Linked DNA regions of Cupriavidus necator N-1. The protein of the gene in region 1 interacts with the protein of each later gene in a pairwise test. Links are inferred from orthologs where the notes say so. Each region holds a gene or a part of one and is shown in the gene's direction. Other genes may lie near its edges. The genes, in order: pheT and secD.

Region 1 (3,436 bases):
GACGTCAGCTTTGCCGACCTCAAGGGCGTGTACACCGATTTCTTGCGCAAGTTCTTCGAGCGCGATGACATCCAGGTGCGCTTCCGCCCATCGTACTTCCCGTTCACCGAGCCGTCGGCAGAGATCGACATGGCCTTCGGCAATGGCAAGTGGCTGGAGATCTCCGGTTCGGGCCAGGTGCATCCGAACGTGCTGCGCAACATGGGCCTCGATCCCGAGCGCTATATCGGTTTTGCGTTCGGCTCCGGCCTGGAGCGCCTGACCATGTTGCGCTATGGCATCAACGACCTGCGCCTGTTCTTCGAGGGCGACGTGCGCTTCCTGCGCCAGTTCGCCTGACGCGCCGCCGTCCCCTCGTCAACGACCACACAGAATACTTACCGGATCAGAAGCGCCATGCAATTCTCGGAATCCTGGCTTCGCACCTTCGCCAACCCTGAAAAGATCTCCACCGACGCGCTGTCGCACACGCTGACCATGGCCGGCCTGGAAGTGGAAGAGGTGGGCTCGGTCGCGCCGCCGTTCGACAAGGTGGTGGTCGCGCGCGTGCTGTCGACCGAGCGCCATCCCAACGCCGACCGCCTCAACGTGTGCCAGGTCGATGCCGGCACCGGCGAGACCCTGCAGATCGTCTGCGGTGCGCCCAACGTCAAGCCCGGCATCCTGGTGCCGTGCGCACTGGTTGGCGCCGTGCTGCCCCCGTCCGAGGACGGCGGCAAGCCGTTCGAGATCAAGGTCGGCAAGCTGCGCGGCGTGGACAGCTACGGCATGCTGTGCTCGGCGCGCGAACTGAAGCTGTCGGAAGAGCACGGTGGCCTGCTGGTGCTGCCGGAAGACGCGCCGGTCGGCCAGAACATCCGCCAATACCTCGACCTGGATGACCAGGTCTTTGTCATCAAGCTGACGCCGAACAAGGCCGACTGCCTGTCGATCCATGGCGTGGCGCGCGAAGTGTCGGCACTGACCGGCGCCGCGCTGACGCTGCCCGAGATGAAGCCGGTGGCGGTGACGATCCAGGACAAACTGCCGGTCAAGGTATCGGCGCCGGACCTGTGCGGCCGCTTCTCCGGCCGCGTGATCCGCGGTGTCAATGCGCGCGCGGCCACGCCGGCATGGATGGTGCAGCGCCTTGAGCGCTCGGGCCAGCGCAGTGTTTCCGCACTGGTCGATATCTCGAACTACGTGATGCTGGAATTGGGACGTCCGTCGCACGTGTTCGACCTGAACAAGATCCACGGCGGCCTGGATGTGCGCTGGGGCCGCAAGGGCGAGCAGATCAAGCTGCTCAACGGAAATACCATCGAGGTCGACGAACAGGTCGGCGTGATCGCCGATGACAAGGAGATCGAAAGCCTGGCTGGCATCATGGGCGGCGACAGCACTGCCGTGACGCTGGACACCACGGACATCTATCTCGAGGCCGCATTCTGGTGGCCCGCTGCGATCCAGGGCCGGGGCCGCCGCTACAATTTCTCGACCGACGCCGGACACCGCTTCGAACGCGGCGTGGACTACGCCACCACGGTCGAGCATATCGAGCGCATCACCGCGCTGATCCTCGAGATCTGCGGCGGCCAGGCCGGTCCGGTGGACGACCACGTGGTCAACCTGCCGCAGCGCAAGCCGGTCAGCCTGCGCGTGGCGCGCGCCGAGCGCGTGCTGGGCATCGAGCTGTCGCCGGCGGCCATCGCCAATGTATTCCAGCGCCTGCAGCTGCCGTTCGTGCGCACCCAGGGCGCCGAGGGCGAGGTGTTTGAAGTCACGCCGCCGAGCTACCGCTTCGATATCGAGATCGAGGAAGACCTGATCGAGGAAGTGGCCCGCATCTATGGTTTCGAGCGCATCCCGGCGCGTCCGCCGATCGCCGAGAGCGAGATGCGCCCGACCAACGAGGCTCGCCGCTCCACCCACGTGGTGCGCCATGCCGTGGCCGCGCGCGACTACCAGGAAGTCATCAACTTCGCCTTCGTCGAAGAGAAGTGGGAGCGCGACTTCGCCACCAACGACAACCCGATCCGCCTGCTGAACCCGATCGCCAGCCAGTTGGCGGTGATGCGTTCGACGCTGATCGGCGGCCTGGTCGACAAGGTGCGCTACAACCTGAACCGCAAGGCCGCGCGCGTGCGCCTGTTCGAGGTGGGCCGCGTGTTCCATCGTGACGACAGCGTGAAGGACGGCGGCCTGACGGTGGCCGGCTACGATCAGCCGATGATGGCCGCGGGCATTGCCTACGGCCCGGCCTTCGAAGAGCAGTGGGGCATCCCCACGCGCAACGTCGACTTCTTCGACATCAAGGGCGATGTCGAGGCGCTGTTCCATCCGCGCGTGCCGCGTTTCGAGCCGGTGTCGCACCCCGCGCTGCACCCGGGCCGCGCCGCGCGCGTGCTGCTCGACGGCAAGGCCGTGGGCGTGGTCGGCGAGCTGCATCCGCGCTGGCTGCAGGAATACGAGCTGACGCACGCCCCGGTCGTGTTTGAACTGGCGCTTGACGCGCTGCGCGACACCGGCCTGCCGGTGTACACCGAGATCTCCAAGTTCCCGGCCGCCGTGCGCGACTTGGCCGTGGTCGTGAAGCAATCGGTACGCGTGCAGGATCTGCTCGACGCCATGCGTGCCGCACTGGAAAAGCAGGGCTACGGCCGCTACTGCCAGAACCTGGTGGTGTTCGATGAGTTCCGTCCCAAGGGCGCTTCAGCTGCCATTGGCGCGGACGAGAAAAGCCTTGCGTTCCGGGTGACCTTGCAAGATACTGGGTCGACCCTCCAGGACGAAACCGTCGACAGCGCAGTGCGCTGCATGGTCGACGCGCTGACAGAGGCCTTCCAGGCCCGGCTGCGCGGCTAAGCCATCGCCAGTACGCGACAAGTACGCGACGGACACACGATAAACAAGGGCGCCCGGGCTCGCCCCGGGCGGATCGCCAGACACACACTTGAGCGATCGACATGAATGATCGAGACGCGAATTCCATGACCGCTGCAGCACTGGGTGAGATGAGCGACCGGCAGGCTTCCTCCCTTGACGACGCGATGCCGGATAACCGCGCGACCGAAGTTCCCACGCTGACCAAGGCCGAACTCGCCGAGATGCTGTTCGACCAGGTGGGCCTGAACAAGCGTGAATCGAAGGACATGGTCGAAGCCTTCTTCGACGTCATCCGCGAAGCGCTGGAGCAGGGCGACAGCGTCAAGCTGTCCGGCTTCGGCAACTTCCAGTTGCGCGACAAGCCGCAGCGGCCCGGCCGCAATCCCAAGACCGGCGAAGTCATTCCAATCACCGCGCGCCGCGTGGTCACGTTCCACGCCAGCCAGAAGCTCAAGGGCCTGGTGGAAGAACGCGCAGGCATCGCCGGCTGACGCGTCACCCGAACGGCGGATTGCTTCCCGAAGCCGGCATCGGTATGCTTCTGGGCGCGCACCTGGTGCGCGCCAACCGC
Region 2 (3,286 bases), 1.8 Mb from region 1 along the record:
TCGATTATTTGACTGACTTTTGTGACGGAGAAACAACGTGCTGATTTCTAACGCATTTGCCCAGACCGCCGGAGCCGGCGGCGCGGCTGGCGGCCTGATGAGCTTCCTGCCCATCATCCTGATGTTTGGCGTGCTGTGGTTTATCATGATCCGCCCGCAAATGAAGCGCCAGAAGGAAGCCAAGGCAATGCTCGAAGCACTGGCCAAGAACGACGAAGTCGTGACCGCCGGTGGCATCCTGGGCAAGGTGACCAAGGTCACCGACCAGTACGTCAGCCTGGAAATCGCCGAAGGCACTGAAATCACCGTGCAGAAGAGTGCCGTGACCACCGTGCTGCCCAAGGGCTCGCTCAAGGCGCTCTGATCTCCGGATCGCGCGCGCGACTCCCGCCTTTGTCTTTTCCGGCATGCCCGTTCGCGCATGCCCCGGCAGCCGCCTGATCCAGCCCGACGAAGCCCCCGTGGTTTCGATCCGTGGCTGCCAGGCGGCTGTTTGCCAAACCGGTTCGGCCCCGCCGACGTGGTGCGCCACGCCAGCGCCGGCCCCGCCAACCGCAGAATGACTGGCCCGAGATGAATCGTTATCCGCTTTGGAAATACCTCGTGATCCTGGTGGCCCTGGCCATCGGCATCATCTATACCTTGCCGAACTTCTTCGGCGAGGCGCCTGCCGTGCAGGTGTCCTCGGGCAAGGCCACGGTCAAGGTCGACCTGGCGATGCAGAAGCAGGTCGAAGAGATCCTGGCGCAGAACCAGCTGCGGCCTGATGGCGTCTTCTTTGATATTTCCGGCCAGTCCGGCTCGGTCAAGGCGCGCTTCCGCACCACCGACGAGCAGCTCAAGGCCAAGGACGTGCTGTCGCGCACCCTGAACCCGGACGCGGCCAACCCCACCTACGTGGTGGCGCTGAACCTGCTGTCGGGCTCGCCGCGCTGGCTGACCGCCATGCATGCGCTGCCGATGTACCTGGGCCTGGACCTGCGCGGCGGCGTGCACTTCCTGCTGCAGGTCGACATGAAGGGCGCCGTCGACAAGAAGCTCGACAGCCTGGGCGGCGACGCGCGCACCCTGCTGCGCGACAAGAGCATCCGCCACGGCGGCATCGACCGCGACGGCGAGCGCCTGACGGTGCGCTTCAACAACGCAGACGACGCCAACCGCGCGCGTCCCATCCTGGCCGACAACCTGCGCGAAGTGGCCTTCGCCATGGACGGCAACAATATCGTCGGCACCTTCACCGAAGCCGCGCGCAAGGCGGTGCAGGACGCAGCGGTCAAGCAGAACATCACCACGCTGCACAACCGCGTGAACGAGCTTGGCGTGGCCGAGCCGGTGATCCAGCAGCAAGGCGCCGACCGCATCGTGGTGCAGCTGCCGGGCGTGCAGGACACCGCCAAGGCCAAGGACATCATCGGCCGCACCGCCACGCTCGAAGCCCGCCTGGTCGACAACGACGCGCCGCGCAGCCCGCGCCCGGGCGACCCGATCCCGTTCGGCAGCGAGCTCTTCACGCAAGGCAACGGCGCCCCGGTGGTGCTCAAGAAGCAGGTCATCTTCACCGGCGACCGCATTGAAAGCGCCTCGGCCGGCTTCGACCAGAACCAGCATCCTTCGGTCAACATCAAGCTCGACGCCCAGGGCGGCCGCGTGCTGCGCGACGTCTCGCGCGAGAACCTGAAGAAGCCGATGGCGATCGTGCTGTTCGAAAAGGGCAAGGGCGAAGTGCTGACGGTGGCGACGATCCAGTCCGAACTGGGTTCCAGCTTCCAGATCACCGGCTCCTACTCCACCGAAGCCGCCAACGACCTGGCGCTGCTGCTGCGCGCCGGCTCGCTGGCCGCACCGATGGAGATCATCGAAGAGCGCACCATCGGCCCGTCGCTGGGCGCGGACAACATCCAGAAGGGTTTTGACTCGGTCGCCTACGGCTTTGCCGCCATCGCCGTGTTCATGGTCCTGTACTACATGCTGTTCGGCGTGTTCTCGGTGGTGGCGCTGGGCGTGAACCTGCTGCTGCTGATCGCGGTGCTGTCGATGCTGCAGGCCACGCTGACGCTGCCGGGCATTGCCGCCATCGCGCTGGTGCTGGGCATGGCCATCGACGCCAACGTGCTGATCAACGAGCGCATCCGCGAAGAACTACGCGCGGGCGCGTCGCCGCAGATGGCGATCGCGGTCGGCTTCGACCGCGCCTGGGCCACCATCCTGGACTCCAACGTGACCACGCTGATCGCCGGCCTGGCACTGCTGGCCTTTGGTTCGGGCCCGGTGCGCGGCTTTGCCGTGGTGCACTGCCTGGGCATCCTGACCTCGATGTTCTCGGCGGTGTTCTTCAACCGCGGCCTGGTCAACCTCTGGTACGGCCGCAAGAAGAAGCTGCAGAGCGTGGCCATCGGCCAGATCTGGAAGCCGGGCAACACCACCGACACGCCGGTCGCCAAGTAAGGCGAGCAGCAACAACTAGCAGTACAGAACAGGATTCAACATGGAATTCTTCCGCATCCGGCGCGACATTCCGTTCATGAAGCACGCGTTGGTCTTCAACGTGATCTCCTTCCTGACGTTTGCCGCGGCCGTGTTCTTCCTCTGGCACAAGGGCCTGCACCTGTCGATCGAATTCACCGGCGGCACGGTGATGGAGGTCAGCTACCAGCAGGCGGCCGACCTGGAAAAGATCCGCGGCCAGGTGGGCAAGCTGGGCTATACCGACGTGCAGGTGCAGAACTTCGGCACCTCGCGCGACGTGATGATCCGACTGCCGCTGCAGAAGGGCCCGGACGGCAAGCCCGTCACCTCGGCCCAGCAGAGCGAGCAGGTGCTGGCCTCGCTGCAGGCGGCCTCGCCTGACGTGAAGCTGCAACGGGTGGAGTTCGTCGGCCCGCAGGTGGGCAAGGAACTGGCCACCGACGGCCTGCTGGCGCTGTTGTGCGTGGTGGCCGGCATCGTGATCTACCTGTCGTTCCGCTTCGAATGGAAGTTCGCGGTGGCGGGCATCATCGCCAACCTGCACGACGTGGTCATCATCCTGGGCTTCTTCGCCTACTTCCAGTGGGAGTTCTCGCTGTCGGTGCTGGCGGCGATCCTGGCGGTGCTGGGCTACTCGGTCAACGAATCGGTGGTGATCTTCGACCGGATCCGCGAGAACTTCCGCAAGTACCGCAAGATGACCACGCACGAGATCATCGACAACGCGATCACCAGCACCATCTCGCGGACCATCATCACCCACGGCTCGACCCAGATGATGGTGCTGTCGATGTTCTTCTTCGGCGGCCCCACGCTGCAC

Evidence for each region.
Region 2: the proteins of pheT (region 1) and secD interact in binary tests that used the Escherichia coli proteins (3 or more experiments, as listed by UniProt). The link is inferred for Cupriavidus necator N-1 from one-to-one orthologs.

The regions. Positions count from the first base shown.
Region 1 is NC_015726.1:1,359,037-1,362,472, forward strand. The notes cover bases 1-3,120. They hold pheT (phenylalanine--tRNA ligase subunit beta), read left to right. Parts: upstream 1-396; coding sequence 397-2,844; downstream 2,845-3,120. Other genes in these bases: pheS (phenylalanine--tRNA ligase subunit alpha), read left to right, coding at 1-339; CNE_RS06515 (integration host factor subunit alpha), read left to right, coding at 2,946-3,120. Also shown: more of CNE_RS06515, read left to right, coding at 3,121-3,356.
Region 2 is NC_015726.1:3,196,351-3,199,636, forward strand. The notes cover bases 40-3,009. They hold secD (protein translocase subunit SecD), read left to right. Parts: upstream 40-573; coding sequence 574-2,445; downstream 2,446-3,009. Other genes in these bases: yajC (preprotein translocase subunit YajC), read left to right, coding at 40-364; secF (protein translocase subunit SecF), read left to right, coding at 2,486-3,009. Outside these bases: more of yajC, read left to right, coding at 38-39; more of secF, read left to right, coding at 3,010-3,286. UniProt on the Escherichia coli protein: Part of the Sec protein translocase complex. Interacts with the SecYEG preprotein conducting channel. SecDF uses the proton motive force (PMF) to complete protein translocation after the ATP-dependent function of SecA.